DNA from 2 places in the Bacillus sp. M13(2017) genome. Region 2 is predicted to be linked to the other one. Evidence: predicted binding sites of a transcription regulator. Region 2 holds the regulator's gene; the other holds the start of a gene.
What was found. The regulator NrdR, encoded in region 2, represses ribonucleotide reductase genes. The targets are predictions, from matches to a motif close to AACACNATATATNGTGTT.
Positions count from the first base shown of each region.

Region 1: a site for NrdR is predicted at 12,616-12,633, ahead of nrdI (class Ib ribonucleoside-diphosphate reductase assembly flavoprotein NrdI). Genes of this name have one in related genera too.

Region 1 covers NZ_KZ268506.1:76,419-91,991, forward strand. The annotation lists gene CGQ22_RS17050 (aspartyl-phosphate phosphatase Spo0E family protein) at 260-541, shown strand; gene CGQ22_RS17055 (DUF3149 domain-containing protein) at 571-2,067, opposite strand; gene CGQ22_RS17060 (MarR family winged helix-turn-helix transcriptional regulator) at 2,263-2,709, shown strand; gene CGQ22_RS17065 (M3 family oligoendopeptidase) at 2,866-4,560, shown strand; gene CGQ22_RS17070 (DinB family protein) at 4,698-5,231, shown strand; gene CGQ22_RS32510 (DUF6254 family protein) at 5,333-5,449, shown strand; gene kinB (sporulation sensor histidine kinase KinB) at 5,461-6,669, opposite strand; PreQ1 riboswitch class I at 6,876-6,919, shown strand; gene queC (7-cyano-7-deazaguanine synthase QueC) at 7,013-7,675, shown strand; gene queD (6-carboxytetrahydropterin synthase QueD) at 7,675-8,166, shown strand; gene queE (7-carboxy-7-deazaguanine synthase QueE) at 8,159-8,875, shown strand; gene queF (preQ(1) synthase) at 8,895-9,392, shown strand; gene CGQ22_RS17105 (YkvS family protein) at 9,441-9,626, opposite strand; gene CGQ22_RS32015 (hypothetical protein) at 9,887-10,042, shown strand; gene CGQ22_RS17120 (histidine phosphatase family protein) at 10,131-10,733, shown strand; gene CGQ22_RS17125 (GNAT family N-acetyltransferase) at 10,769-11,347, opposite strand; gene CGQ22_RS17130 (hypothetical protein) at 11,593-11,787, shown strand; gene CGQ22_RS17135 (hypothetical protein) at 11,887-12,204, shown strand; gene nrdI (class Ib ribonucleoside-diphosphate reductase assembly flavoprotein NrdI) at 12,682-13,041, shown strand; gene nrdE (class 1b ribonucleoside-diphosphate reductase subunit alpha) at 13,028-15,112, shown strand; gene nrdF (class 1b ribonucleoside-diphosphate reductase subunit beta) at 15,194-15,573, shown strand, end outside.
Region 2 covers NZ_KZ268500.1:261,074-276,646, forward strand. The annotation lists gene mdh (malate dehydrogenase) at 1-788, shown strand, start outside; gene CGQ22_RS01610 (MaoC family dehydratase) at 1,004-1,477, shown strand; gene CGQ22_RS32310 (hypothetical protein) at 1,534-1,665, opposite strand; gene CGQ22_RS01620 (hypothetical protein) at 1,767-2,003, shown strand; gene phoP (two-component system response regulator PhoP) at 2,166-2,885, shown strand; gene phoR (sensory box histidine kinase PhoR) at 2,878-4,641, shown strand; gene polA (DNA polymerase I) at 4,927-7,560, shown strand; gene mutM (DNA-formamidopyrimidine glycosylase) at 7,573-8,403, shown strand; gene ytaF (sporulation membrane protein YtaF) at 8,476-9,108, shown strand; gene coaE (dephospho-CoA kinase) at 9,160-9,762, shown strand; gene CGQ22_RS01655 (glyceraldehyde-3-phosphate dehydrogenase) at 9,872-10,900, shown strand; gene speD (adenosylmethionine decarboxylase) at 11,291-11,674, shown strand; gene nrdR (transcriptional regulator NrdR) at 11,960-12,421, shown strand; gene CGQ22_RS01675 (replication initiation and membrane attachment family protein) at 12,574-13,983, shown strand; gene dnaI (primosomal protein DnaI) at 14,017-14,955, shown strand; partial or broken gene CGQ22_RS01685 (DUF4177 domain-containing protein) at 14,987-15,182, opposite strand; gene ytxC (putative sporulation protein YtxC) at 15,417-15,573, shown strand, end outside.

The DNA of each region.
Region 1 (15,573 bases), on a different contig from region 2:
AAGTAGGTGGAAAATTAAGAATCCCCGGTTTACGTAGAATTTATAAAAAAACAAGATGAAAAAAATGTCTATTATTGCGAATGTATTTACAAAGATAGAATAATTTGTAATAATTCTCAAAGTGAGGGTAAAGATTTGTAAATTACAGGGAGAAAATGTTAAAATTTCTGATTCTTCAAATTTGCATATGATTAAGTAGTTAAAAAAGTCAATGGAGAAGTGAAGTTAAGAGCATGGAAGTATAATAAGGGGGATATGGATGTTTACTGTAAAAAGGAAGTACACATTAGAAAAGCTTTCACGTGATATTCATATGAAACGTGAAGAAATGATTCAACTAGGATTAACAAGTGGGTTAAATAGTAGGGAGACAATTCAAGTTAGTCAAGAATTGGACAAGCTTATTTTACAATATCAATGTTATAAAGACAAACAAACACCGAAATGGTTTTCAATTATAAAAATACCTATTTTCCAAATCGGGTATGAAGGAAAATCAAATAATTTTTGGCGAATGCTTGTGGCTGGTTTTATGAAATAAGTATAATTACCCTTATAGGATAAGGATAATTATACTATGTGTAACGGAATTTCGATATGAACTGTCGTTCCTTCGTTTTCTGTACTGTCAATAAAAATATGCCCATTATACATCTCTACAATTCGTTTACATATGACAAGTCCAAGACCTGTTCCAGTATCTTTATTAGTAAAGAACGGATGAAAGAGGTGTTTTTGAATATGTTGCGGAATCCCTTTTCCAGTATCTGTAATCTGCAATTGTGCGTGTGTTTCATTGTTTTTTACTACAATGGTTAGTGTATCACTAGAAGTCATGGCCTCAATTGCATTTTTTGTAATGTTTAAAACCACTTGTTTCATATGGTCTTTCGAACAACGGATATGAACAGGATGGTCTGGCAAATGTAAATGGAATACAATGTTATGTAAATTCGCCTCAGATTGAATAATTAATGCTATCTCATTTAGAATTGTTCTTACATCATATGTTTGTTCGATGATGGCGGTTGGCTTTCCGAGAATAAGAAATTCACTTACAATTTCATTGATTCGCTCTATTTCTTGTTCAATTACGGAAAAGTAGAACTGATCTTGCTCATCTTTATATTTCTCTTTTAATAGAGCGACGAGTCCTTTAATTCCAGTAAGAGGATTACGGATTTCGTGTGCTGTACTCGCTGCAAAAGTTCCAACTAATTCAATTTTCTGTAGTTCATTTTGTTGTCTTTCAAGTTTTGTTTGACGTTTTAACAACATGTATTGAACAAGTAAAAATAAAATAGACATTAAAAATAAAGTAGCGATACACTCTATTGTAACCCACTGGTATAAGGTTTTTTGATGAATAGGTAATGGAGAAACAGAGACCTTCCAATTTAATCTTTGGAGTGGGGTAGTAAGCATATTAGAATGCGTATCACTTGTGTCGCTATTATCATCGGTTAGAAAAACTACATCATGTTTATCAGTTACCTCAAAATGGTATTGTGGTTTAATGGCATTTAAAGAAGATGAAATGTAATCAAAGCGTAAACTAGCTAATAATAATCCTGAGAGCTCCTTCTGTTTATTAAATATGGGAGCAGCAATCATAATAGCTTTATGTCCCAGAACGCGATCAGTAATGACTGATGATACAGTGGTTTTTTTAGTTTGGAGCACGTCTTGAATATATTTACGGTCTGAAACATCTATAGGCTTTGATTCATCTTCAGATGCGATTGTAATGACTCCTTCTGGTGTAGCGTAATATAGACCAGAAAAGCGTGCATCGTTTCCATCTGTATCATGTACAATTTGTTTAATGCCATTTATATTACCAGTCTCGGTGCCTACAACTTTTGCAAGCATGTCTAAAGCAGAAATTGCTTCACCAAGATGATGATCCAAATAATCTCTATATAAAAAGAGAACTGTATGAGCGGATAATTTGTTTTCCTGTTTCATTTTATATGTATGATACGAATAAAATGTAGCACCAATCCCTATTGTCGGTAGGATAACAAGCAATATATATATAATTATGCTTTGGAATTTGACTTTCAAATGTGGTACTCCTTCTTTTTTTATTATCATTATATATAAACTATGTTAAAATTGTCATGTTTTTATTCAAGAATGATTCTTAATATATTAGGGGAGAGGAAATGAATGAGTGAATGCTCATTCGGAATTCACATGAAGTATGAAGTGGCATTTTCTTTTTATTGCTGAGAATTTAAGTGAAGGGTTGAAAGTTGTATGACATCAAATAATGAACGAGAAGATATTTCTCAATCTTTAAAAGTATTTATTGCATTATCTCGTGTACATCGTTCTGTTATGGATACTACAAATAAATCTATACAAAGTAACGGGTTAAATCCAACTGAATTTGCTGTATTAGAACTGCTATATCATAAAGGCGGTCAACCACTTCAGCAAATTGGTGAGCGCATTTTAATAGCTAGTGGCAGCATTACATATGTTGTAGATAAGCTGGAGAAAAAGGGATTAGTAAAGAGAATCCCATGTCCGAATGACAGACGTGTTATTTACGCGCAATTAACTGAGTCTGGCGAGACCTTTATTGCTTCTATTTTTCCGGGGCATGAGAAAGTTATACATCAGTCTTTTGAAATGTTAACGAAAGATGAAAAAGATGAATTACTTGATTTATTAAAAAAAATTGGGAAGTATGAAAAATAATATGTTCCAAAGGAGCTTTGGATAAGTAAATCCAAGGCTTTTTTATTTGCAATGAACTCAGGGCAGTCACTGCCGAATTTTGTTGAAAATTAAGAGGGAATTCGAGAATACGTATTGAATTATAATAAAGGTATGTAATGGAGAGGAGGCTCGTTCATGTCATTTAAAGACTATGAATATAAACGCCCAAATATTGAAGAGTTAAAAGAGAAATTTACTGTTGCTTTAGAGAAGTTTGATAACGCAAAAACTGTAGAAGAACAAAAACAAGTCATTCATTCAATTAATGAAATTCGCAACGATTTTGGTACAATGGGAAACCTTTGTTACATTCGTCATTCTGTTGATACGACGGATACTTTTTATAAGGAGGAGCAGGATTTCTTTGATGAATTCTCTCCAGTTGTACAAGGATATGGTACAAAATATTATAAGGCACTCATTAATTCTCCATTTCGTGAAGAATTAGAGGCGTATTATGGAAAACAATTATTTGCTCTAGCAGAATGTGATTTAAAAACATATTCAGATGAAGTCGTGAAAGATTTACAATTAGAAAATAAATTATCATCGCAATATACACAGTTATTAGCATCTGCAAAAATTGACTTTGCTGGAGAAGAAAGAACGTTATCGCAACTGATTCCGTTTATGCAAGGAAAAGAAAGAAGGGAACGTAAAGCAGCAAGTGAAGCATACTACGGATTTTTAGCTGGAAATGAGGAAGAACTAGATCGTATTTATGATGAGCTTGTTAAAGTGAGAACGAAAATCGCAAAATCTTTAGGTTTCAAAAACTTTGTTGAACTTGGATATGCAAGAATGTACCGTACAGATTATAATGCGGAGATGGTGGCTAATTACCGTCAGCAAGTGCTGGATTATATCGTTCCCGTTACAACGGAATTAAGAAAGCGACAACAAGCACGTATCGGTGTAGAGAAGTTAGCTTATTACGACGAAAACTATGAGTTTGCTACAGGTAACCCAACTCCAAAAGGAGATGCGGATTGGATTGTTGATCATGGAAAGACAATGTATAAAGAGTTATCGGCTGAAACAGATGAATTTTTCAATTTCATGCTAGATAATGATTTATTAGATTTAGTTGCGAAAAAAGGAAAAGCTGGTGGCGGATATTGTACATATATTGAGAATTATAAAGCGCCATTTATTTTCTCAAACTTCAATGGAACATCTGGTGACATTGATGTATTAACACATGAAGCGGGTCATGCTTTTCAAGTATATGAAAGTCGTAAATTTGAAATTCCAGAATATAATTGGCCAACATATGAGGCATGTGAAATTCACTCTATGAGTATGGAATTCTTTACATGGCCATGGATGAAGCTATTCTTTGAAGAAGATGCAGATAAATATTACTTCTCTCACTTAAGTTCAGCACTTCTGTTTTTACCTTATGGTGTATCTGTTGATGAATATCAACATTATGTATATGAAAATCCTGAAGCATCACCTGAAGAGCGTAAGACAGCATGGCGTAACATAGAGAAGAAATATTTACCACATCGTGATTATGAGGATAATGATTATTTAGAGCGCGGTGGTTTTTGGCAACGTCAAGGGCATATTTATAGCTCACCGTTCTATTATATTGATTACACGCTTGCTCAAATTTGTGCGCTACAATTTTGGAAACGTGCAAGAGATAATAGACAAGAGGCGTGGGAAGATTATGTGAATCTGTGCCAACAAGGTGGAAGTAAATCGTTCTTAGAATTAGTAGAAGTTGCAAATTTAACATCACCATTTGCCGAAGGCTGTGTGAAAAGTGTTATTACAGAAATTGAAGCATGGTTACATGCGATTGACGACACAAAATTGTAAAAAACATGCACTTTTTTTCACATGTTTAACATCGACATAATGGGAAAATGATGAGATAATAAAAGAAAATTCAGAATACTAAAGAGGTGTTTCTAATAAGGAGCACCTCTTTTGACCAACAAAAGGGGGGAACAAGTATGCTTCAATCTAATATGGATGTAAGTTTAGAAAGTTTAGTAAACTCATTACAGTCTACTCGAAGCACGCTATTATCAGAAATTGAAATGTTAAATGACACCGAAGTGAATGTAAAGCCACGCCGTGATAAATGGAGTATTATTCAAATTTTACACCACTTGCATTTAGTTGAACAATCTGTCACGTCTGCCCTTGTATATGCTTTACAAAAAAATGAAAGAAACATGACTCCATTTAAAGACCTCCAACTTACGCTTGATCGCACACATAAACGAGAAGCTCCTCAGCAAATGCAACCAACAGAAACTTTAATGAAAAAACAGCAAGGAATTCAATTGCTAGAACATTCACGACAAGAACTATTACACGCACTTCATAGTGTTATAGATGAAAAAGATCTATTTGAAAATGGATTAAAGCATCCTGTTTTTAATGATCTGAATTTGTATCAATGGGTTCAATTTCTTGATTTGCATGAACAAAGACATCTTACGCAGTTAAAAGAGGCGAAACATGCAATTTTGCAGCGCTAAAGTGGAAGAAGTGGGAAACCACTTCTTTTTTGATACGTGCATAGTTTTCTTTCTTATTTTGGAATACTACATGGAGAAAGAAAAGAAGGAGTTGAAAAAACATGTCTAAGAAGAAGCGAGAAGAAGAGCGCGCCTGGAAAGCACGTAAAGAAAATCAACAACCACACGGAAAAGTGAAAGCTTTTGCTGAATTAGTTGAAGGAACAGAAAAAACGTGATGAGTATTTCATCACGTTTTTTGTATGAGTGGAAACGTTAATAAAAAGGTTGTACCGATTCCTTTTTCACTTATAATATCAATTTTTCCATTCATAGCTTGAACAACACTGAATACGACCATCATTCCAAGTCCAGTGCCTTTTTCTTTCGTTGAATAAAAAGGAGAGCCAAGACGTTTTACTTGTTCCGAATCCATACCGACTCCTGTATCTTTTATATATAACTGAATATGCTTATGATCAGGAACTAATGTGAAATAAAGATCACCGCCTTTTGGCATAGCCTCAATGCAATTTTTTAAAATATTTAATAAACATTGATTTAGTTTTTGCTTTTCTCCAGCGATAAAAAAAGGAGTGCTTTGCTTTATATAATGAGTACGTACATTTGTTAAATTAGCAAGCGGTGTAATTAACGACAATGCATGTAGTAATTCTTCTTCTAACTGTAATGTTTGCTCTTTTTCAATGCTAGGTTTGGCAAAGGTTAAATAATCTGTAAGAACATGATTTGCTTGTTCGATGCCGTTAATGGCAATGTCAATATATAATTTTCGTTCCTGCTCAGTGCATGTATCTGATTGTAACAGTTGTAAAAACCCTTTCGTTGAAGTTAATGGATTGCGAATTTCATGAGAGATAGATGCTGCCATTTCACCAATTAAATGAAACTTTTCAGCATTTATAAGTTCGTTTTGGAGACGAACTTGAGTTTGTAATATGTGTAGTAAATATAAAATTAGGATTGTACCAAGCATTGAACATAACTCATACACAATAATATGCGGTATATAATCAGTCTTATTTGTAACCTTGGAAAGGAAGAAGGGTATCCAACTAAATCCGTATGTGAGACTGTAGATAATAGCAAGTGTTATTTTTATACGATTAGAAGTTCGATTGAAAAATTTATATGTTAATAGTAGAACAATAAATAGAAGAACAGAACCGATAAGAGATGGGAAAACACCTACCCCACCTAATAATAAGCGATATATGTTTAATACAACTAAGATAGAACCACCAGCAATAGGCCCTCCCGTTAATGTACCGACAATTAATACAATATGGCGCATATCAAATTGAAAACCATTATTTATTTTTGCTGCAAATGTAATACAGAGTACGGTAGCGAGGCAACAGAGTACAATAAATATAGCTGAATTTAATTTAGGAGAGCGTTTCCCTTTTTGATTCCAAAATAAATGATATACGAGCATTGTAATCAGGATGAATAATATATTTAAAAAGAGATAAATAATAAAGGATTTCAGTGGGATGCCCCCTCTCTTCTTATATTAAATTAATCATACTATAAAATGAAAGAAATGAAATGAAAAATAACCGAAAAATCAGAAATTTTTACGCTAGTATACAATATGTTACAATAAGCTGTGTCAATGAAAGAAGAAATTCCGTGCACCGTGCGGGAGAGGTTCGCGAACTCCCTCTATAAAAAACTATGGAAACAACAATATCCTTAGGTATTGTTTTGTTTTTTTATTGTGACAGTTCAAGAACGTTCTTTCTTCTTATTTATAGTAGAGAAGGAGAATGAGTGAAATGAAAAAAGAAAAAGCAGTTGTTGTTTTTAGTGGAGGACAAGATAGTACAACATGTTTATTTTGGGCAATAGAGCAGTTTGCAGAGGTAGAAGCTGTAACGTTTAATTACAATCAACGTCATAAGCTAGAAATTGATTGTGCAGCGGAAATTGCGAAAGAGCTAGGAATAAAGCATACGGTACTAGATATGAGTCTATTAAATCAACTTGCTCCAAATGCGTTAACGAGAACGGATATGGAGATTACACATGAAGAAGGTGAATTGCCATCGACATTTGTAGATGGACGAAATTTACTCTTCTTATCATTTGCTGCTGTATTAGCAAAACAAGTGGGAGCACGTCATATTGTAACGGGTGTATGTGAAACTGATTTCAGCGGTTATCCAGACTGCCGTGACGTGTTTGTGAAATCGTTAAATGTTACATTAAATTTATCTATGGATTATCCGTTTGTCATTCACACGCCACTTATGTGGATTGATAAAGCTGAAACATGGAAATTATCAGATGAACTTGGAGCATTTGAGTTTGTTCGAGAAAAAACATTAACATGTTATAACGGAATCATTGGTGATGGTTGCGGTGAATGTCCAGCATGTCAACTTCGTAAAGCAGGATTAGATACGTATCTGCAAGAACGCGAAGGAGCGAACAACTAATGGATAACTTTTTTGGATTTCGCATCGTAGAGAATTTGCAAAAAATGGACAAGGATATTCAGCGTAAACAACTCAAATATCATAATAAAAGAGTAATGGTCAGTAAGGAATTTACATTTGATGCAGCACACCATTTACACTGTTATGAAGGGAAATGTAAAAACTTACATGGTCACACATATAAAGTTGTATTTGGAATTAGTGGATATGTAAATGAAATAGGTCTTGCAATTGACTTTGGAGATATAAAAGAAATTTGGAAAAATGAAATAGAAATTCATTTAGATCATCGTTATTTAAACGAAACGTTACCAGCAATGAATACGACTGCTGAAAATATGGTCGTTTGGATTTATGAAAAGATGGCAGAAGCACTAACAAAAGAGAATCGTGTGAACGAATATAAGGGAGCTCGCGTTGAATTCGTTCGTCTATTTGAGACACCGACTAGTTATGCGGAAGTAAGACGGGAGTGGATGCTCGATGAGTAAAATCCCTGTCTTAGAAATATTCGGTCCGACTATTCAAGGTGAAGGAATGGTTGTAGGGCAAAAGACAATGTTTATCCGTACAGCTGGTTGTGATTATAGCTGCGCTTGGTGTGATTCTGCTTTTACGTGGGATGGATCAGCTAAAGATCAAATTAGACAGATGACAGCAGAAGATATTTGGAGTGAGCTTGTTGCAATTGGAGGAGAAAATTTTTCTCATGTTACGATTTCAGGTGGAAATCCGGCATTACTGAAAAATATTGAGTTTCTTCTTTCTATATTAAAAGAAAATGGAATGCGAACGGCAATTGAAACACAAGGGAGTAAGTGGCAAGATTGGTTACTTGAAATTGATGAGGTAACAATTTCGCCAAAACCACCAAGTTCGACGATGAAAACAGATTTTCAGAAGTTAGATGCTATGATTCAGAAACTAGCAGGAAAAGATATTAGTTTAAAAGTAGTAGTATTCGATGATTATGATTTTGAATATGCAGTTAAGATGCACGAACGTTATCCAAAGGTACCATTTTTCTTGCAAGTAGGAAACGATGATACAAAAACAGTGGATGATGCGATGCTTATTAAAAAATTATTAGATAAGTATGAGTGGCTGATTGATAAAGCTGTAAATTGTAAAGAGATGAATGATGCAAAAGTATTGCCTCAGCTTCATGCGTTAGTATGGGGAAATAAACGCGGTGTATAATGAGAAGGGATGTTTAAAAATGGCAGGAAGATTAGATGAAGATTTAAAAGATGTAACATTATTAGGAAATCAAAATACAAAATATTTATTTGAATATAGCCCAGAAATATTAGAGGTATTTGATAATAATCATCCAAACCGTGATTATTTTGTAAAATTCAATTGTCCTGAATTTACAAGTTTATGCCCGAAAACAGGACAACCAGATTTTGCAACAATTTATATTAGCTATATTCCAGAGCAAAAAATGGTAGAGAGTAAATCTTTAAAGTTGTATTTATTTAGTTTCCGCAATCATGGTGATTTCCACGAAGATTGCATGAACGTTATTATGAACGACTTAATTAAATTAATGGATCCACGTTACATTGAGGTATGGGGGAAATTCACACCACGTGGTGGCATTTCAATTGATCCATACTGCAACTACGGTCGCCCAGGGACGAAGTATGAACAAATGGCTGACTACCGCATGATGAACCACGATCTATATCCGGAAACAATTGATAATCGTTAATAGAAAGAAAGGGCCTGTATACTATACAGGCCCTTTCTTTCTATTATATTATGCATTTTGATTAATGACAGTATAGTTTTTATGACTTACAACTGTAAGAGGTTCCATATCTAGTTCTCTAAAATTCTTCATAATTGTTATATCAACAATAACAGAGTTTTGATTTACTTTTTGAACACGGCCTTGCATTCCACCTTTAAATTCGATGATATCTCCAGTTTCTGCGATCTGCATAAGCAACTCTCCTTGTTACAGTTTTCCCAAAAAAAGAATAAATTTGGGTTTTTTTATTTCCTCCTATTTTGAACCATATTTCCTACTTTGTAAATGTTTCCAAAGTAAAAAATCGAAAAATATTCACTTTTTGTAAGAAAATATGTAAAAAATCCATGTTATTTGAAAAAAATAGCGAAAATGCGGGAATCTTTATATCGAGGTATAATGAAAAAGTAGAATAACCTACTGAAGTGGGAGAAATTAGAGGCGGTAAAATGATGTTTGAATTTGTGGGGAGTGTTATAGCTTTAATTTTATTTTTATTTTCTTATATGCATTTAAAAAAGATTCGTCAATATGATACGAGTACATATTTTGATGGGATGGATGGTATCCATGCTTCGATAACACATGATAGTGGTGGGGAGATGTAAAGGTATATAACTTTATTTTCTTGCGTGGTATGATGTTTAGAACTAGTGCATAATAAAGTTCGTAAGTGATGAATGGAGAGTGAAGAGAATGAAGATTTCTTTTATTCGTCATGGTTGTTTAGGTCGTATAAGAGAACCGATGACAATTACTTCATTTCACGAATGGATGAAACAGTATGATTCCGAGTCAATGATACAAAAAGCTAAAATGCCGATAGAAACAATAGAGGCAATTGAAGCAGCGAAATTTGTCTTAACAAGTGATCAAAGGCGTGCTGTACAATCAGCAGCTGAATTAACGGATTCTTTATCTTTTATGCAAAATTCTCTTTTTAGAGAAGCTGAAGTTCCTTCATGCTTTTTTGCTCCGAAGTGGTTGAAATGCAAAATTAAGGTATGGATGTTCATTGGACGAACATTATGGATACTTGGCTACCATAAAGGTGTTGAGTCCTATAAGGAAGTAAGAGAGAGGGCAAGGCAAGCGGCTTACCTGTTACATCGTTATGCTCTCGTACATGGAAGTATTGCTCTTGTAGGTCATAATTATTTTAATTCGATGATTGGAGCGGAGCTGAGGGCAATGGGATGGTCTGGTTCTCCTATTTTGCATAGAAAGCCATGGGGATGTACAACATATACGTTTCACGAGGCGATGGATGGAAATATATTAAATACGAATTTAACATAAAAGCACACGATTTATATAAATCGTGTGCTTTCTTTTTAAGATATAGAAATTTTGACGTTTAATGGTTTTACGAGATGAGCATAAGGTTCGCCTACTAGCATAACAATTTCATCTTTTTTATAACCTAACTTTTCGTATAATGAATAGGCGCGTGTGTTTTCTAAATTAACAAGTAAAGCGATTTTTTCATGCCCTTTTTCAGTTGCATAGATTTCGGCAGCTTCAATTAATTTAGAACCGATACCTTTTCCGCCGTGTGCACTTGAAACTGATAATGTATCAATGTAATACTCATCAAGCTCAGCTTCTTTTTCTAACGTAATTGATTCATCTTTATGTAATTCTCTTAAGTGATGTACAATTGGTGCGTCAAGCTGTGTTGCTTCACTACCGTGATAAGCGACAATAACTCCAACTGCACCCCCGTCTTGCTCATATACAAAACAGTTTTCATAGCTCAGTCGATTTTTCTTTTTTGAGAACCATGTTTCAAGTCCTAGTAATACTTCTGTCTCAACTGTGCTACCTGTGATTTTTTCAGCAATTTCGTGCAGAGCGTTATACAATAAAGGTGCTACCAGTTTCGCATCTGTCTTTTTTGCTTTCCGAATCATAGTATCCCTCCTAGTTCTATTCATATATTGTAGCATAGCGGTGTGAAACTTTGCATAATTGAATGTCGAAATGTTTGATATAGAGAAGTAGCTATGTTAGTATATGATATTTAGTGGACATATACTAAAGAGATATCTTTTGAAAAATAATGAAAATGAAATGAAGGTATAGCATCTGGATAATTTTACAGTTGTTGACCTATAGAATATAAGATAAAATAAAATATTGCATAGAGGTGAAATACATGGATAAAGAATTAGCAAATACAATTTTGGATCAGCTGAAAAATGGTGAAATAAAGGAGTATGTTGTTACGAAAGATGTATTTTATACGTTCAGAGAAGTTTTAGTAAATCGAGAAGACTTTAAACATTTCATTGGTAACGCACAGCGAGGCGGGCAAGTGATTTATACATATTCAGAAACGCCACGTTCATAAAGGGGAATTTTGATCAGCAGGGCATCTCTCACTGATTAGTAGCCTTCACCAATCGGACGTTTAATGCGGGATAAATAAAAGATAAAGGAGAGGGGAATTATGGGCGATTTTAAACAAGGCATTTTACCACATTGGGATTATATGTGGAAAGATAGAGCCGGCAATCGATTTATGGGAATGGTTATGTATCCAGAGAAAAGAAAATGTTCAGCAAAAATGCTTCAGAAAATAAAAAGAGCATATGAAGAAGCAGTAGAAATTAAAGTAACTGTACAAGTTCAACATACATATCAGTACGTAGAAGGAATGATTGTATACTTTGATGAAGAGTCTCCTGTATGTACAATGATTGATAAAGATGAAAATCCGCATCATATATTTGTAAAAGATATTTTGCGCATTGAGCAATCTGAATAAACTTTTCATAAATAAATTGAAGTTCCATAATAATAATCTTTTTCTATAATAGTTATCTTTTAGTATGTAACGAGAAACGAAAGTATATGTATAATATATTTAATAAGGTAAATTTGATAAATGTAATCTTTTTTTAGAGCAGATTATAGTTTCATATCTGTTCTTTTTTGCGTGATGCTGGAGAAATATATTTCTTCAGCATCTACCGTTTTATGACAAAATATATTGTTAACTTTTTTAAAAATAAGGTTAAATTCGTTGACAACTTTTTTGAAAAGCACTTTATTGACATGAGTTTTAGAATGTTGTTTCATAGTCATTGTATTGAAAAAAAACGGCTATCATGTCGAAAAGTAAAAGTTAAAAAAAGAAAGAATTTATACATATATCTTGTGTCTTATTTTGAAACGTAATACAATATATAGAGAAATCAAGAACAACATATAGAGAATATAGATTTGAGAGGGAGGGTCGGAAATGTTAGTTGCATATGATTCTATGACAGGAAACGTGAAGCGTTTCATTCACAAATTAAATATGCCGGCCGTTCAAATTGATGAAGATCTAGTAATAGATGAAGACTTTATTCTTATTACGTATACAACAGGTTTTGGCAATGTACCAGAACGTGTTTTAGACTTTTTAGAGCGCAATAATGAAAAATTAAAAGGCGTATCTGCAAGCGGCAATCGTAACTGGGGAGACATGTTCGGTGCAAGTGCTGACAAGATTTCTACTAAATATGAAGTGCCTATTGTATCAAAATTTGAGTTATCTGGAACAAATAACGATGTAGAATATTTTAAGGAAAGGGTGCGGGAGATTGCGACACATTGAACTGAATAATGAAATCACGCAAATGCAGGACGGTTTTTATCAGCTTCATAAAGATAAAGAGGCATTAGAAGTCTTTATGGAAGAAGCTAGAGAGAATACCGTTCCTTTTAATAGCGTGGCAGAGCGAATGGAGTATATGAAAGAGCATGATTACTATTACAACGTTCTGGACGAGTATAGCTTGGAGGAAGTAGAGGAAGTATATAACATCGCTTATGGTGAAAACTTCGAGTTCCAATCTTATATGGCAGCATCTAAGTTCTACAAAGATTATGCGTTAAAAACGAATGATCAAAAACAATACTTAGAAAGCTATGAAGATCGTGTAGCAATTGTTTCATTATACTTAGGACGCGGTGATGTTTCGAAAGCAAGACAATTCGCAAGCATGATTGTAAAACAAAACTACCAACCAGCGACACCAACCTTTTTAAATGCGGGAAGAAGCAGAAGAGGAGAAATGGTGTCTTGTTTCTTGTTAGAGATGGACGATAGCTTAAATTCAATCGGCTTTAACATTAATACTGCGATGCAATTATCAAAAATCGGCGGGGGAGTAGCTTTAAACTTATCTAAGCTACGCGCACGTGGTGAGCAAATTAAAGGTATCGACAACGCTGCAAGTGGTGTAGTACCTGTTATGAAATTGCTTGAAGATTCGTTTTCATATGCGAATCAGCTTGGCCAACGAAAAGGTGCCGGTGCAGTATATTTAAACATTTTCCATTGGGATATTATTGAATTCCTTGATACAAAAAAAATAAATGCCGATGAGAAGAGCCGTATTCAGTCTCTATCAATCGGAATTATCGTTCCAAGTAAGTTCTTTGAGCTTGCTGAGAAAAACGAACCTTTCCATGTTTTCGCGCCTTATACGGTTTATAAAGAATATGGCAAGCATTTAGATGATATTGACATTGATGAAATGTACGATGAATTAATGAGCAATCCGAAAGTGAAGAAGAAGCCACTAGATATTAGTGCACGTGATATGCTTATTAAAATCGCCATGATTCAGCTTGAGTCTGGTTACCCATACTTAATGTTTAAATCAAATGCAAATAATCAACATCCATTGAAGGATATTGGAACTGTGAAGATGTCGAACTTATGTACAGAAATCTTCCAGCTTCAAGAAACTTCAGAAATAAATGATTACGGTACAGATGACATTATCCGTCGTGATATTAACTGTAACTTAGGATCGTTAAATATCGTAAACGTAATGGAAAATAAAGAAATTCGTGAAGCAGTTCATGCGGGAATGGAAGCTTTAACAGCTGTTTCTGATATGACGATTATTCCGAATGCACCAACTGTGAAAAAAGCGAATGACGAGCTTCATTCAGTTGGACTTGGAGCAATGAACTTACACGGATATTTAGCAAAAAATAAAATCGCTTATGAAAGTGCAGAAGCGAAAGAATTCGCTCGTACATTCTTTATGATGTTAAATTACTATTCTATTGAGAAAAGTATGGAAATCGCTACAGAAAAAGGCGAGACATTTAAAGACTTTGATAAATCTGATTATGCGAATGGCACATACTTTGAAAAGTATGAAACGACAGATTACAGCCCAGTAACTGAAAAAGTTCAGCAACTATTTGAAGGAATTCATATTCCAACAAAAGAAGATTGGACAAGTTTAAAAGAGCAAGTGCAAAAGAATGGTTTATACAACTCATATCGTCTTGCCATTGCTCCAACACAATCAATCAGTTACGTTCAAAATGCAACTTCAAGCGTAATGCCGATCGTAAGTCAAATCGAATCAAGAACATATGCGAACGCGACAACATATTATCCAATGCCGTATTTATCAAAAGATACGTTCTGGTACTATAAATCTTCTTACGATATGAATCAGTTTAAATTAATTGATTTAATCGCAGAAATTCAAGAACATATTGACCAAGGAATTAGTACAATTCTTTACGTTAATAGTGATATTTCAACACGTGAATTAGCACGTTACTACATCTATGCACATAAAAAAGGCTTAAAGAGTCTGTATTATACGAGAACACGTAAATTAAGCGTGGAAGAGTGTGTGGCTTGTACCGTTTAATATAAAAAGTGAGACATGATGAGCAGGGTTTTCTGAACCCTGCTCATGCTTAGTTATCATATTTAGAGAAGGGGCGATTTAATGCGTGCGGTAAACTGGAACAAAAAAGAAGATGATTTTAGTTTAATGTTTTGGAAGCAAAACATCGCTCAGTTTTGGACAGAAGAAGAAATTGCGGTTTCGTCTGACAAAAATACTTGGGTGCAATTATCGAAAGAAGAGCAAATTGCTTATAAGCGTGTATTAGGTGGTTTAACACTTTTAGATACGAAACAAGGTGGCGAAGGAATGCCACTTGTACTTGTTCATCTTGAAAATTTACAAGCGAAAAGTGTATTAGCTTTTATGGGAGCTATGGAAGAAGTACATGCGAAAAGTTATAGTCACATTTTCACAACGTTAGCTACAGAAGAAGAGATTGATGATATTTTTGACTGGGTAGACAATCATCCGTTACTTGA
Region 2 (15,573 bases):
TGTTAGAAGCGAGCCCAGTACAAGGTTTTGATGCTAACATTATTGGAACATCTGATTACGCAGATACTGCTGATTCTGACGTTGTCGTTATTACAGCAGGTATTGCACGTAAGCCTGGTATGAGCCGTGATGACTTAGTAGCAACAAACTCTAAAATTATGAAAAGTATTACGCGCGACATTGCAAAACATTCACCAAATGCAATTATTGTTGTGTTAACAAATCCAGTTGATGCAATGACATATTCTGTATTTAAAGAAGCAGGATTCCCGAAAGAGCGTGTAATCGGCCAATCGGGTGTATTAGATACAGCTCGTTTCCGTACATTCATCGCACAAGAATTAAATCTTTCTGTAAAAGACATTACAGGATTTGTTCTTGGCGGACACGGTGACGACATGGTACCTCTTGTGCGTTATTCTTATGCAGGCGGTATTCCGTTAGAAACATTAATTCCGAAAGAGCGTTTAGAAGCAATTGTAGAACGTACACGTAAAGGTGGCGGTGAGATTGTAGGCTTATTAGGAAACGGTAGTGCATATTACGCACCAGCAGCTTCTTTAGTTGAAATGACAGAAGCGATTTTAAAAGATCAACGCCGTGTATTACCAGCTATTGCGTATCTTGAAGGTGAGTATGGTTATAGTGACCTTTACTTAGGGGTACCAGTAATTCTAGGTGGTAACGGAATTGAAAAAATTATTGAATTAGAACTTCTTGCAGATGAAAAAGAAGCGTTAGATCGCTCTGTAGAATCTGTACGTAACGTAATGAAAGTTCTTGTTTAATAATTGAATAGTAGTGAAAAAGATTCGGGATCCCGAATCTTTTTCTACTATTTACCGAATTGTTTTTTTGAAATAATATGAAAACGCTATCATTTGTAATATCCTATAATGAAACTGTAGATTTATACTATACATTGCCCTCATCATAGTAAATTTCGGATAAGGTATCGCTTTTAGTAGGATAATAAGGTGAAAAAATCGGAGGGGGTTGTAACATGTTAAAGAAAAAAGTTCAAATTGGTCGTAAAATGGATGAAATTACAGTAGGAGAGAAATTATCTATCACTGAAAAAATTGAGGATAAAGATTTGTTATTGTACTTAGGGTTAACGAATGATGCCAATCCATTATATATTCAGCATGATTACGCATCCCAAACTCCGTATGAAAAGCCGATTGTACCAAGCATTATGCTAACGGGAATGATTACAACGGCGGTTACGAAATATTTACCGGGTCCAGGAAGTCATATTACGAGAAAGGACCTTACATTCGTGAAACATGTTCACCATTATGAAACGTTACAAATCCACTTTGAAGTTGTGGCTGTTTCTGAGGAGGAACATACAATTGATATGCTTGTATCTGCTCATGATGAAAAAGGAGAAACTGTTGTGAAAGGTTCATTAACAGTAACGCCACCTTTTAAATCAGTCTCTATTATGGAAAAAGCATTAGATAATTTTTAAAAGAAGAAAGTATGAATAGCGCTAGCATACCTTTAATAAGGATGATAGCGCTATTTTTAGTTGAAGAATCCTTCTTTGAACCCTTCAGAAAATTCTGAGCACCCCGTTTTAATCGTATCCCAGCTCGGTACGTTAAAAGTAAGGAAACATGTTACTACTAAAGTTAAAATAGGTAGTAATAGTCGCATAATAGAAACTCCTTATCTTTTATATTCGAATTATCAAATTAACAATATTCACTATATTATAATTTAATAATTTAAGTCAATGGAAGGAGTGATTCTTTAAGATGAGGTGGAAAAGAGAAGGTGTGATCTTTGAAACGGTAAGAGAAGCTGAAGTGTGGGCAGACGGGGTTGCGAATGAAATGTACGGGAGAGTATTTGATGGATATGAAACACCAGATTATAAAATAGCGTATGCTCTTTCGTTTTTTCTAGCACAAAATCAAGATTTTATAGTTCATACGGAAGTGAGCTTTAAAGAAGAGAGAGCAATCTATAAAGTTTGGCAAAATCCTGTGTAGTTGCAGGTGAAGCGTAATTACGTCTATTTTCTCAATTCTACACAAACGATCTCCATGAATAGACAATTATATTGAGAGGGACCTTATTTTCTAGTATGATGAGAATAACGGGGAAAATACTAGGATGAAGAAGGTTTCAAGTCTATAACTTGGAGGAAAAGAATGAACAATCGTATTTTAGTAGTTGATGATGAGGAATTTATCTTAACTTTAATTGAATTTAATTTACAACAAGCTGGGTTTGAAGTTATAACAGCGATGGATGGAGAAATGGCGCTTCAAAAAGCGACAACAGAACGCCCAGATTTAATTATATTAGATTTAATGCTTCCGAAAATGGATGGTATGGAAGTGTGTAAAGAATTACGATTGCAGCGCGTTATGACGCCGATTTTAATGTTAACGGCAAAAGATGATGAGTTTGATAAGGTGCTAGGCCTTGAACTTGGGGCAGATGATTATATGACGAAGCCATTTAGTCCAAGAGAAGTTGTTGCTCGTGTGAAGGCGATTTTGCGCCGTACGAAATTACAACAAGAAGAACAAGTTGCAGAAGCGCCAGATGAAGATAGCATCACAATTGCAGAACTTAAAATTTTACCGGAGTTTTATGAGGCTTATTTCCAAGGAAGAAAGCTTGAATTAACACCAAAAGAATTTGAACTACTTGTGTATCTTGCGAAAAATAAAAGTCGCGTGTTGACACGTGATCAATTATTAAGTGCTGTATGGAATTACGATTTTGCTGGTGATACACGAATTGTTGATGTTCATATTAGCCATTTGCGCGATAAAATTGAACAAAATACGAAAAAACCGACGTACATTAAAACGATACGTGGTTTAGGATATAAATTAGAGGAGCCAAAAGGGAATGAATAAATTTCGTTCCAGGCTTCTTTTTACATTTGTTTCTCTTATTGTATTTATTTTAGTTGGACTAGGTTTATTACTAGAAACTGTGTTTGAAAACTACTATATAGATCATGCTAAAGAGAGAATGGTAAAAGAGACGGAGTATGTTGCGACGTTAGCAGAAGAGCAAGGTTTTGATAATGTCTTAAAGAATCCATACGTATTTGAAAAGATAGAAGAAAAAATACCAGCTTCTATCGTATTTTTGGATGAAAAAAAGAAAGTTCAATATAGAAAAGGACAAGAATTGACATTTAGTCCAGAGACGATTAAAGAACTTTCTTCGGAAGTGGCAAAACAACGAAGTAAAGTGATTACGAAAGAAACGGATCGAAAGAATGAATTTTATCATGCGGTGTTCGTTCAAGATGTAGAAGGAAAACAAGGATACATTTTGGTGAAAAGCACAATTGAGCCTTTGAAAGATGTTCACCAAAAAACGTGGGGATTATTAATTATCGGATTTGTCATTGCTTGTCTCGTAGTTGTATTTTTAGGTATGAAAATTACAGGGCAATATATTAGGCCAATTGAATCGGTTACGAAAGTTGCAATTGAATTGGCAAAGGGTAATTATAAAGCACGTGCATACGAAAGTCATTCGGATGAAACAGGAATGCTGAGTAAAGCGATTAATATTTTAGCTCGAAATTTACAAGAGATGACACTTGAACAAGAAATGCAGCAAGATCGTCTGCATACGTTAATTGAAAATATGGGAAGCGGAATGATTTTAATTGATAGCCGAGGATATATAAACCTTGTAAACCGCTCTTATAAGGAAACCTTCCACGTAACAGATGAAGAATATTTAGATCGCTTATATTATGAATCGTTTCATCATACAGAAATTATTGAGCTTGTAGAAGAAATCTTTATGACAGAAGTGAAAGTGCGTAAACAAATGTTATTGCCACTTGGAATTGAACGGAAGCATTTCGAAGTATATGGAGCGCCTATTATCGGGACAAACCATGAATGGAAAGGGATTGTTCTCGTATTCCATGAGATAACAGAGTTAAAGAAATTAGAACAAATGAGAAAAGACTTTTTAGCGAATGTTTCTCATGAATTAAAGACACCGATTACTTCTATTAAAGGTTTTTCAGAAACACTCTTAGACGGAGCGATGGATAATAAAAAATTCTGCGAACATTTCTTGCACATTATTTTAAAAGAAAGTGAGCGCATGCAAGGATTAATAGAAGATTTATTAGATTTGTCAAAGATCGAACAACAAGGATTTAAATTAAATATGGGAACTGTTGACATGAAGGGGCTGCTTGAAGATATTCATATGGTGCTTGATAATAAAGCGGGAGAGAAAGAAATCTCTTTACAAGTGAATGTATTAAAACGAGCCTCTGTTATTGGAGATCCAAGTCGTTTGAAACAAATCTTTATTAATTTAATTAATAACGCAATCGTATATACACCGGCTGGAGGTGTTGTTTCAGTAGAGTTAGCGGAAGATAAATATAATGCTTATATAAAAGTATCGGATACTGGAATTGGTATTAGTAAAGAGGAAATTCCGCGTATTTTTGAACGTTTCTACCGGGTGGATAAAGCAAGAAGTAGAAATACTGGTGGTACCGGCCTTGGATTGTCGATCGTAAAGCATTTAGTTGAGGCGCATCAAGGTACGATTACAGTAGATAGTGAAGTTGGAGAAGGGACAACGTTTACAGTTGTTTTACCGAAATCAGCAACTGAAAAATAGGATGAAGGATGTTTACAATATATTAACAATGGCTTAATTAAATATTAATAAAGCTCTGTTAATATAATACATGAAAACCCCTTCATCCAAGGAGTAATTTTGGACGAGAATAGTTAAGCTGTTCTCGTCACTTCCCTTTATGCCAATATAAGTCTGTTTTATATATGAAAGAAAATAGCCGTTATTTTTCTTCTCTCTATTAGTCATGTTAATATAGAGAGAGGAAAGGAACGGTTTTTTTCTGTGAAAAAAATCATTTCAAATTTGTATGGGGAGGTTTCAATTTTGGAAAAAAAAGTCGTATTAGTAGATGGTAATAATATCGCGTATCGTGCTTTCTTTGCACTACCGCTTTTAAATAACGACAAAGGTATACATACGAACGCAATTTACGGTTTTACAATGATGTTAATGAGAATATTAGAGGAAGAAAAGCCAACTCATATGTTAGTGGCATTTGATGCAGGCAAAACAACGTTCCGTCATAAAACGTATAGTGAGTATAAAGGAGGACGTCAAAAGACTCCACCTGAATTATCAGAGCAGTTCCCGTTTATTCGTGAGATGCTGGATGCGTTCAATGTACCGCGTTATGAATTAGAGAATTATGAAGCGGATGACATCATGGGAACGTTAGCGAAAGAAGCGAGTGAGCAAGGGGCAAGTGTAAAAGTTATTTCAGGAGATAAAGATTTACTTCAACTCGTTTCTGATAACACGCTTGTATGTATTCCGCGAAAAGGGATTACAGAAGTGGATGAATATACGAAAGAAGCTTTATTTGAAAAATACAGCTTATCACCAAAGCAAATTATCGATATGAAAGGTTTAATGGGAGACCAGTCAGATAATATACCGGGTGTACCAGGAGTTGGTGAAAAAACGGCAATTAAATTGTTAACACAGTTTGGAACGGTTGAAGCGGTGTATGAAAATATAGATCAAGTAAGTGGGAAGAAATTAAAAGAAAAACTGGAAGAAAATAAAGAACAAGCTCTTATGAGTAAGGATCTTGCAACTATTATTACAGATGCGCCGATTACAGTTCATGTGGATGATATGGCGTATAAAGGATATGAAGCAAGTGATGTCATTCCAATGTTCGAGAGTTTAGGATTTACATCTCTTTTAAATAAATTAGGCGTTACGCCAGAAGAAACAGCTCCAGCTGAATTAGATGATATTACATTTGATATTGTGGAAGAAGTTACAGAAGAAATGCTTCAGCAAGATAGTGCGCTTATCGTTGAAGTACAAGAAGATAATTATCATAAAGCAGACATTCAAGGTTTCGGTATTCAAAATGAAAATGGATGTTACTTTATTCAGACAGACATTGCTCTTAAGTCAGATGCTTTTAAAGAGTGGCTTGCAGATGGAGAAATGAGAAAGCATACATTTGATGCGAAGCGTGCAATCGTTGCACTGAAATGGAATGGGATAGATATGCAAGGGATTGACTTCGATCTATTAATCGCTGCTTATTTACTTGACCCGGCTGATACAGATAAAGATTTCCGTACTGTAGCGAAAATGAAAGAAACGCATGCTGTGAAATCAGATGAAGAAGTTTACGGAAAAGGTGCGAAGCGTGCTGTTCCAGAGTTAGAGGTAGTAGCGGAGCATGTGGCTCGTAAAGTGCATGTATTATATGATATAAAGCAAACATTTGTGGAAGAGTTAAAGAAGAATGAGCAATATGAACTGTTTACAGAGTTAGAATTGCCGCTTGCACGTGTATTAGCTGATATGGAAGTAAAGGGTGTAAAAGTTGATACAGATCGTCTTCGTAATATGGGGGAAGAACTTGCGGGTAGATTAAAGGAAATGGAACAGGAAATTTATAAGCTTGCGGGAACAGAATTTAATATTAATTCACCGAAACAGCTTGGTGTTATTTTGTTTGAGAACTTAAACTTACCGGTTATTAAAAAGACGAAAACAGGCTATTCTACGTCAGCTGATGTACTAGATAAGCTTATGAATCACCATGAAATTATTCCAAATATTTTACATTATCGTCAATTAGGGAAGCTAAATTCAACTTACATTGAAGGTTTACTGAAAGTTGTACATGAAGATTCATCTAAAATTCATACGCGCTTTAATCAAGTGTTAACGCAAACAGGTCGATTAAGTTCAACGGATCCGAACTTGCAAAATATCCCGATTCGATTAGAAGAAGGAAGAAAGATTCGTCAGGCATTTGTTCCATCAGAAGAAGGATGGATTATGTATGCAGCTGATTATTCACAAATCGAACTGCGTGTATTAGCTCATATTGCAAATGATAAAGGGCTAGTTGAAGCGTTCCAACATGACATGGATATTCATACGAAAACAGCTATGGATGTATTTGGCGTTGAAAAAGATGAAGTAACTTCAAATATGAGACGACAAGCGAAAGCTGTTAACTTCGGAATTGTGTATGGTATTAGTGATTATGGTCTTTCGCAAAACTTAGGAATTACAAGAAAAGCAGCAGCGGAATTTATTGAAAAGTATTTAGAAAGTTTCCCTGGTGTACAAGAATACATGGAGGACATCGTAAAAGATGCGAAACAAAAAGGATATGTGGCTACATTATTAAATCGTCGCCGTTATATTCCAGAAATTACGAGTCGTAATTTCAACTTGCGTAGCTTCGCTGAACGTACAGCGATGAATACACCAATTCAAGGTACTGCAGCAGATATTATTAAAAAAGCGATGATTATTATGGCAGATCGTTTAGAAGAAGAAGGATTACAAGCGCGTCTTCTTCTGCAAGTACACGATGAATTAATATTTGAAGCACCAAAAGAAGAGATTCAAAAATTAGAGCAGCTTGTACCTGAAGTAATGGAACATGCAATTGAACTTGCAGTTCCGCTGAAAGTTGATTATTCTTACGGTCCAACTTGGTACGACGCAAAATAAGGAAGTGATGAAATGCCTGAATTACCAGAGGTTGAAAACGTCAGACGGACACTTGAAAATCTTGTAACAGGAAAAACGATTGAAGATGTTATTGTTACTTATCCAAAAATAGTGAAAAGACCGGATGATGCAGAAATCTTTAAAGAAACGCTAAAAGGCGAGAAGATTGAAAATATAAAGCGAAGAGGAAAGTTTTTGCTTTTATATGTAACGAATTATGTCATTGTTTCACATTTGCGTATGGAAGGTAAGTTTTTACTACATCAAGAGGATGAGCCAATTGATAAACATACGCACGTCCGTTTCTTATTTACAGATGGAACGGAATTACATTATAAAGATGTGAGAAAGTTTGGTACGATGCATCTCTTTAAGAAAGGTGAAGAAATGAACCAAATGCCTCTTGCTGACTTAGGTCCGGAGCCATTTGATGCTGAAATGACACCGCAGTATTTGCAAGAAAGATTGCAAAAGACAAATCGTAAAATAAAAGTTGTGCTACTGGACCAGCGTCTTTTAGTAGGGCTTGGAAACATATATGTAGATGAAGTTTTATTCCGTTCTCAAATTCATCCGGAACGAGAAGCTTCGTCTTTAACAGTAGAAGAAATTGAGCGAATTTATGAGGCTACAGTTACCACGCTAGGTGAAGCAGTAAAGCGTGGCGGAAGTACAATTCGGACGTATATCAACTCACAAGGGCAAATTGGTTCGTTCCAAGAACTCCTAAATGTATATGGGAAAAAAGGAGAGCCGTGCGTAACTTGTGGCACGATATTAGAAAAAACAGTTGTTGGCGGGCGAGGAACGCATTACTGCCCGATTTGTCAGCCTAGAATATAGAAAAGAGATAACATCGGATAGGCATTTGTCATATACATACAGCAGAGCTATGTATAAGGGAGGAGCTTACCGATGTACCTTTATTTATCTCTTATTTTATTAGCTTTTACATTAAGCTTAGACAGCTGTAGTGTAGGGCTAACATATGGTTTAAGAAGCGTAAGAATACCACTAAGATCAATAATAATTATCGGAATGTGTTCAGCGGCTGTTATGCTTGTTTCAATGGGAATTGGACATATGATCGCGAAAGTATTTTCACCTGTTATCGCAACGCGTATCGGTGGGCTTGTTCTTATTGGAATAGGGATTTGGGTATTATATCAATTTTTTCGAAGTGAGAAAAAAGAAGAACCGAAGCAAGAGGAGAAGGTCTGGAAATTAGAGATTGCCTCGCTAGGGCTAGTGATTCAAATTTTACGGAAACCGACTGTAGCAGATTTTGATAAATCAGGCACCATTTCTGCAGGAGAAGCATTGCTTCTTGGTATCGCTCTTTCTGTAGACTCATTTGGTGCCGGAATTGGTGCATCTTTATTAGGGTATGCACCCGCTATGATGGCGATATTAGTTGCAGTTATGAGTTCTTTGTTTTTATTTATTGGAATGAAACTTGGAACGGTTTTATCGAATATGAAGTGGTTACAAAAATTTACATTCCTGCCTGGAGTATTACTCATTATTATTGGAATTTGGAAAATGTAAGTATGGGCGTGGAACATTAGTTTCGCGCCTTTTATTATGAGGAGGATTATGATGACAGTAGTAATTGGATTAACAGGAGGCATTGCAAGCGGAAAAAGTACAGTATCTCAAATGTTTCGCGAGCTCAGTATACCAGTTATTGATGCAGATATTATTGCACGAGAAGTTGTAGAGCGAGGAAAACCAGCATATAACAAAATAGTAGAAGTATTTGGAACGGAAGTTTTACAAGAAGATGGAGAACTAAATCGTCCAAAAATAGGAAGTGTCGTTTTCTATAATGAAGAAAAACGATTGCAGTTAAATAAAATTGTTCATCCTGCAGTGCGTGAGGAAATGAATAGGAAAAAGGAAATGTACATAGAAGAAGGTATGCAAGCGGTTGTGTTAGATATTCCTCTCTTATTTGAAAGTAAATTAACAAGTCTCGTTGACCGCATTTTAGTTGTAGCGGTTAAGCCGCATACGCAATTAGAGCGTTTAATGAAACGAAATAACTTTTCAGAAGAAGAAGCAACAGTTCGTATTCAATCTCAAATGCCGTTAGAAGAAAAAGTGAAAAATGCAGATGAAGTGATAAATAATGATGGCACAATTATGGGAACGAAAACACAATTGCAGGTAATTTTAAAGAAGTGGAACATTATTGACTAAAAAATTGTGAAATTAATGAAAATGCTTAGTGACATATCTCCTTTTTGTGTTATACTATTATTGGGATTGGAGATAAATAGTATAACGCATTCAAGGGGGATAACATATTATGACTCGTGTGGCAATTAATGGATTTGGACGTATTGGGAGAATGGTATTTCGTCAAGCAATAAAAGAAAGCGCATTCGAAATTGTAGCAATCAATGCAAGCTATCCATCTGAAACGTTAGCACACTTAATTAAATATGATACAGTTCATGGCAAGTTTGACGGAACAGTAGAAGCATTTGAAGATCACTTATTAGTTGATGGAAAAATGATTCGCCTTTTAAACAACCGCGATCCAAAGGAATTGCCTTGGACAGATTTAGGTGTTGAAGTTGTAATTGAAGCAACTGGTAAATTTAATTCAAAAGAAAAAGCAATTCTTCACGTTGAAGCTGGAGCGAAAAAAGTTATTTTAACGGCGCCTGGTAAAAATGAAGATGTAACAATTGTAGTTGGTGTGAACGAAGACCAATTAGATATTATAAAACATACTGTTATTTCAAATGCATCTTGTACAACAAACTGTTTAGCGCCTGTTGTGAAGGTGTTAGATGAGCAGTTTGGAATTGAAAACGGTTTAATGACGACAGTTCACGCTTATACAAATGACCAAAAAAATATTGATAACCCACATAAAGATTTAAGAAGAGCACGTGCTTGCGGACAATCAATCATTCCGACAACGACAGGTGCTGCGAAAGCGCTAGCAAAAGTTCTTCCGCATTTAAACGGAAAACTTCATGGTATGGCACTTCGTGTACCAACACCAAACGTGTCTCTTGTTGACTTAGTAGTAGATGTAAAACGCGATGTGACAGTTGAAGCTATTAACGATGCATTCAAAACTGTTGCAAACGGTGCTTTAAAAGGTATTGTAGAATTCAGCGAAGAGCCTTTAGTATCTATCGACTTTAATACAAATACGCATTCAGCTATTATCGATGGTTTATCTACAATGGTAATGGGTGATCGTAAAGTGAAAGTACTTGCTTGGTATGATAACGAGTGGGGCTACTCTCGTCGTGTTGTAGATCTTGTAACGTTAGTTGTTGAAGAGTTAGCGAAACAAGAAAATGTGCAACACATTTAAGTGAATAAGGGAGGAGAGGGCAAGGCAATATTTGCCCTCTTTTTTTATTTTTTTCTGAAAAGGAAAAAAATTATATGAGTATATTTTAAAAAGTGGACATACCACGAAACGTTGTGATTACTGCATTTGTGAATCGTTTATTTTTTTTAGGGAAAAGTAAAGAGGAAAATATGACAGAAAATCGAAAAAACTGTTGTTGCAAAATGAAAATAAACAAAGTATACTAACACTCGTAAACTTAAGAGCTGAGGTACGTAGTCACTACTTAAAGGGTTAGGACCTCTCTGGACTAACTTTCCCCCGTGGTAGTGGAGCAAGCCAAATTGCAAATTAGTTTTCAATTCGAACAGTTAGAATAAATTTACAAGGGGGAACTGTAGAATGGATACTATGGATACGATGGGTCGTCACGTGATCGCTGAACTTTGGGATTGCGATTTCGACAAGCTTAATGACATGCCGTATATTGAACAATTATTTGTGGATGCAGCACTAAGAGCTGGTGCTGAAGTGCGTGAGGTTGCTTTCCATAAATTTGCACCACAAGGTGTAAGTGGAGTAGTAATTATCTCAGAATCACATTTAACAATTCATAGCTTTCCGGAGCACGGTTACGCGAGTATTGATGTTTATACTTGTGGGGATCGTATTGATCCAAATGTTGCTGCAGAATATATTGCAGAAGGTTTAAACGCGAAAACGCGTGAGAGCATCGAGCTTCCTCGAGGCACTGGTAGCTTCGAAATTAAGCAGAGAGAAACAAAAGCTCTTTAAAAAAGAACATAATTGATTTAAAATGTAAAGAGGTGTATAATGCACCTCTTTTTTAGTTTATAAAAAAGGAAAAATATAACGTAATCGTTAGTTGAATAAATTGGACTCTTGCAAATGAGGTAGTGCTCTCTATATACCATCTTATTTTTAAGGATGAGATGATAAAATGATGCGCTGAAACTTAAAGTGGTAAGAGAGTTAGAATGAGTTATATAATATTGTATATATATTTTAGGTGAAGTGAGTAGAGAAAAATAAAGAGTATAGTGTAAAGGAGTGAATGAATTGCGTTGTCCATCCTGTTCTCATAATGGTACAAGAGTGTTAGATTCGCGTCCGGTAGACGAGGGGCGCTCTATTCGAAGAAGGAGAGAGTGTGAAAGCTGCTTAAGTCGCTTTACGACCTTTGAAAGGGTAGAAGAGTCACCTCTTATCGTTGTAAAAAAAGAAGGCACACGAGAAGAGTTTAATAAAGAAAAGATTTTACGCGGTTTAATTAAAGCGTGTGAAAAAAGACCAGTATCTTTAAGACAATTAGAAGAAGTAACACAAAGCGTGGAACGTGAACTGCGTAATTTAGGTATATCAGAAGTGAAAAGTGATATGATTGGTGAAATTGTTATGGAAGAACTGCGCGATATTGATGATGTTGCTTACGTACGTTTTGCTTCTGTATATCGTCAATTTAAAGATTTAAATGTATTTATTGAAGAATTAAAAGATATACTGCAAAAAGAAAGAGAGTAGAAGTTGTATTTTATTCTCTTTACATACCGTAAGTAATAGGATAAGAGAGCTAGAAGCGCAAGCTAATAGCTCTTTTTCACTAAGAATTTATATAATGAAGATAGAACGAATGAAGTAGAGGATAGATTGGATGAGAGAAAGGAAAAGCAAGAATGGAAAAACAGTCATGGATGGAGCTATTGCCGATTGATCGTTATAAAGTAAGTGCGAAAGGGCTACTGCACAATTACGACCGAAAAGTGTTAACGATGTTGTATCAGCCGTTAATAGGTAGTAGAGCTTTTAGCTTATACATGACACTATGGGGAGAGCTAGAGCAAGATCGTGTATTTGGAAAAGAGAATACGCATCATTCCCTTATGGTGACTATGCAAATGCAACTTCCTGAAATATATGAGGAACGAGTAAAGTTAGAGGCAATTGGGCTATTGAAGGTTTATATTAAGAAAGAAAAAGATATTCGAATGTTCATATATGAGTTGCAACCACCTTTATCTCCGAAGCAGTTTTTTGATGATATTGTTTTAAGTATCTTTTTATATAATCGATTGAGCCGGACAAAATATAATCAAGTAAAGCAATATTTCTTAGAAGAAGAATTTGATTTTGCTTCTTATGAAAATGTTACGCGTTCTTTCAATGATGTGTTTGGTTCGTTTAATCCAGGACAGCTTGAGCATGCGCAAGAAGACCTTCGTATTCCAAAAACGACAACTATGCCAAGTAACGAGAAGGGAGACGCTCCGAAAGTTTGGAATGATTTCTTTGATTTCTCTTTATTTGTAGATGGATTGTCCGCTCTTGTTCCTAAAAAGGCGATTACAGATCAAGTGAGAGACTGCGTTATAACACTTGCTTACGTGTATGGTGTAGATGTGTTATCGATGCAAAATATCGTTCTTGGTGCAGTGACAGAGATGCAAACAATTGATATGGAAAGGCTTAGAAAAGGAGCGCGCGATTGGTATCAATTTGAAAATGGTCAAGCATTACCGGTATTAAGTGAAAGAGTACAGCCTCATGCTGCACGTACGATGAAAGAGAAAGAGCCTTCATCGCAAGAGGAGATGCTAATAAAGCAGCTAGAGGAAATCTCGCCAAAACAACTATTGAAAGAGATTTCTGGTGGTGCAGAGGCAACGAAAGCGGATTTGCAGATCGTTGAAGATGTCATGATTAATCAAAAATTGACACCAGGAGTTGTGAATGTACTTATTTATTACGTTATGCTACGCTCAGATATGAAACTTGCGAAAACGTATGTCGAGAAGATTGCTGGGCATTGGGCACGTAAAAAGGTCGGGACAGTAGCGGAAGCGATGGCGTTAGCGAAAGAAGAGAACCGTCAATATCAAGAGTGGGCTGAGACGAAGAAAAAAGGCCGTACGGTGAAGAAAACGGTGCGGAAAGAAATGGTACCAGATTGGCTTAAGGAAGAAGAGCCGAAAGAACAAGAGAAAGAAACAGTGAAGAAAGATGTAAGTGTAGAAAAAGATGCAAGTACGCTAGAAGATGAACGAAAACGACTAGAAGAAGTGTTAAAAAAATATAAGCGTGATTAATAGAAGAGAATGAACGCTCTTTGAGGTGAGAAAATGGAGCATATTCAAAATTCATTTGCAAAATTAATGGAAAATGAAAACTTTAAAAATAGATATGAAGTATTAAAGGCAGAAGTAATGGCGCATCCGCGTGTGAAAGAATTTATAGACGAACATAAGGGTGAAGTAACGACTTCTATGATTGAGCGCAGTCTTGTGAAGTTATATGAATATATTGGACAAAGTGTAGGTTGCGTGGATTGTCCGGATTTAGGTTCATGTAAAAATATGCTGCAAGGTTACGAGCCAAAGCTTGTTATTCAAGGGAAGATGATTGATATTCAATACGATCGCTGCGTTAGAAAAGTAGCGCATGACGAGAGAAAGAAATATGAAAAACTCGTTCAAAGTGTATATATGCCAACGGATATTTTACAGGCAACTATGGAAAACTTAGACCCTTCTGATTTAAATGCACGTATCGATGCGATTGGTGCAGCGAATGAATTTTTAAGTACATATGAACCAGGTAAAAAAGCACAAGGTTTATATTTGTACGGTAAATTTGGTGTAGGAAAAACGTACCTTTTAGGAGCAATAGCGAACGAGCTTGCTCGAAAGAAAATAAGTTCGATGCTCGTATACTTCCCGGAATTTTTACGTGAAATTAAAAGTTCAATTCAAGATAATTCGATTGGTGAAAAGATTGATGCGGTTAAACGCGTACAAGTTTTAATGTTAGACGATATCGGGGCAGAAGCGATGTCAAGCTTTGTGCGTGACGATGTGCTTGGTGCAATCTTGCAATTCCGTATGTTAGAAAACTTACCGACGTTCTTTACGTCTAATTTTGATTTTAAACAACTGGAACACCATTTAACGTATACGCAGCGTGGTGAGGCTGAAGAAATGAAGGCAGCACGTATTATGGAGCGAATTAAATATTTAGCGAAACCAATTCCAATTGGTGGGAAAAACCGTCGTCATAAGTAAAAGAGCAAGCTGAGAAGCTTGCTCTTTTGTATTATAGTGATATTTTCTTTTCAAATATGAGGTCGAAATATTCAGGTTGTCCAGAACTGCCAATCGTAGGGGCAACAATCTGTACGAACCTCCAGCCATCTCTAGCATGTTCTTGAATAATTTCTTGGTAGTCTTCAGCTGGTTTTGAGCGAGTGCCCCCAATGTAATTCGACTTTTACGAATTTATATTCAATCATTCAGATGCATAATTTTATTGATAAGTAAAGTATACAATAAAAATTCATAGTAGCTTGTATCATTTTTTTCTCCCTCCCTTAATATATATAAAATTAGCAAGCCATATTGAGTGGATTTTCTAACAATAGGAAATGTGATTCTACTAAGAGTGAACTTCACGCGGGACGGACTCTTATAGGATTTGTAACGTATAGATACAGTCCTTTAGAGCGGGGATAAAAGGGGGGACAAAAGTGATTGAAATTTGCTTCGAAGAAAAAAATGATGCTATGCACGTATATAGACAATTGCTGAAAAGAGCGGAAGTATTATATAAGGAAACGAGTGTGTATTTACAGGAACAAAAAGTGGTGATTCACATACCAGTACGTGAATCGAATTATATTGAAA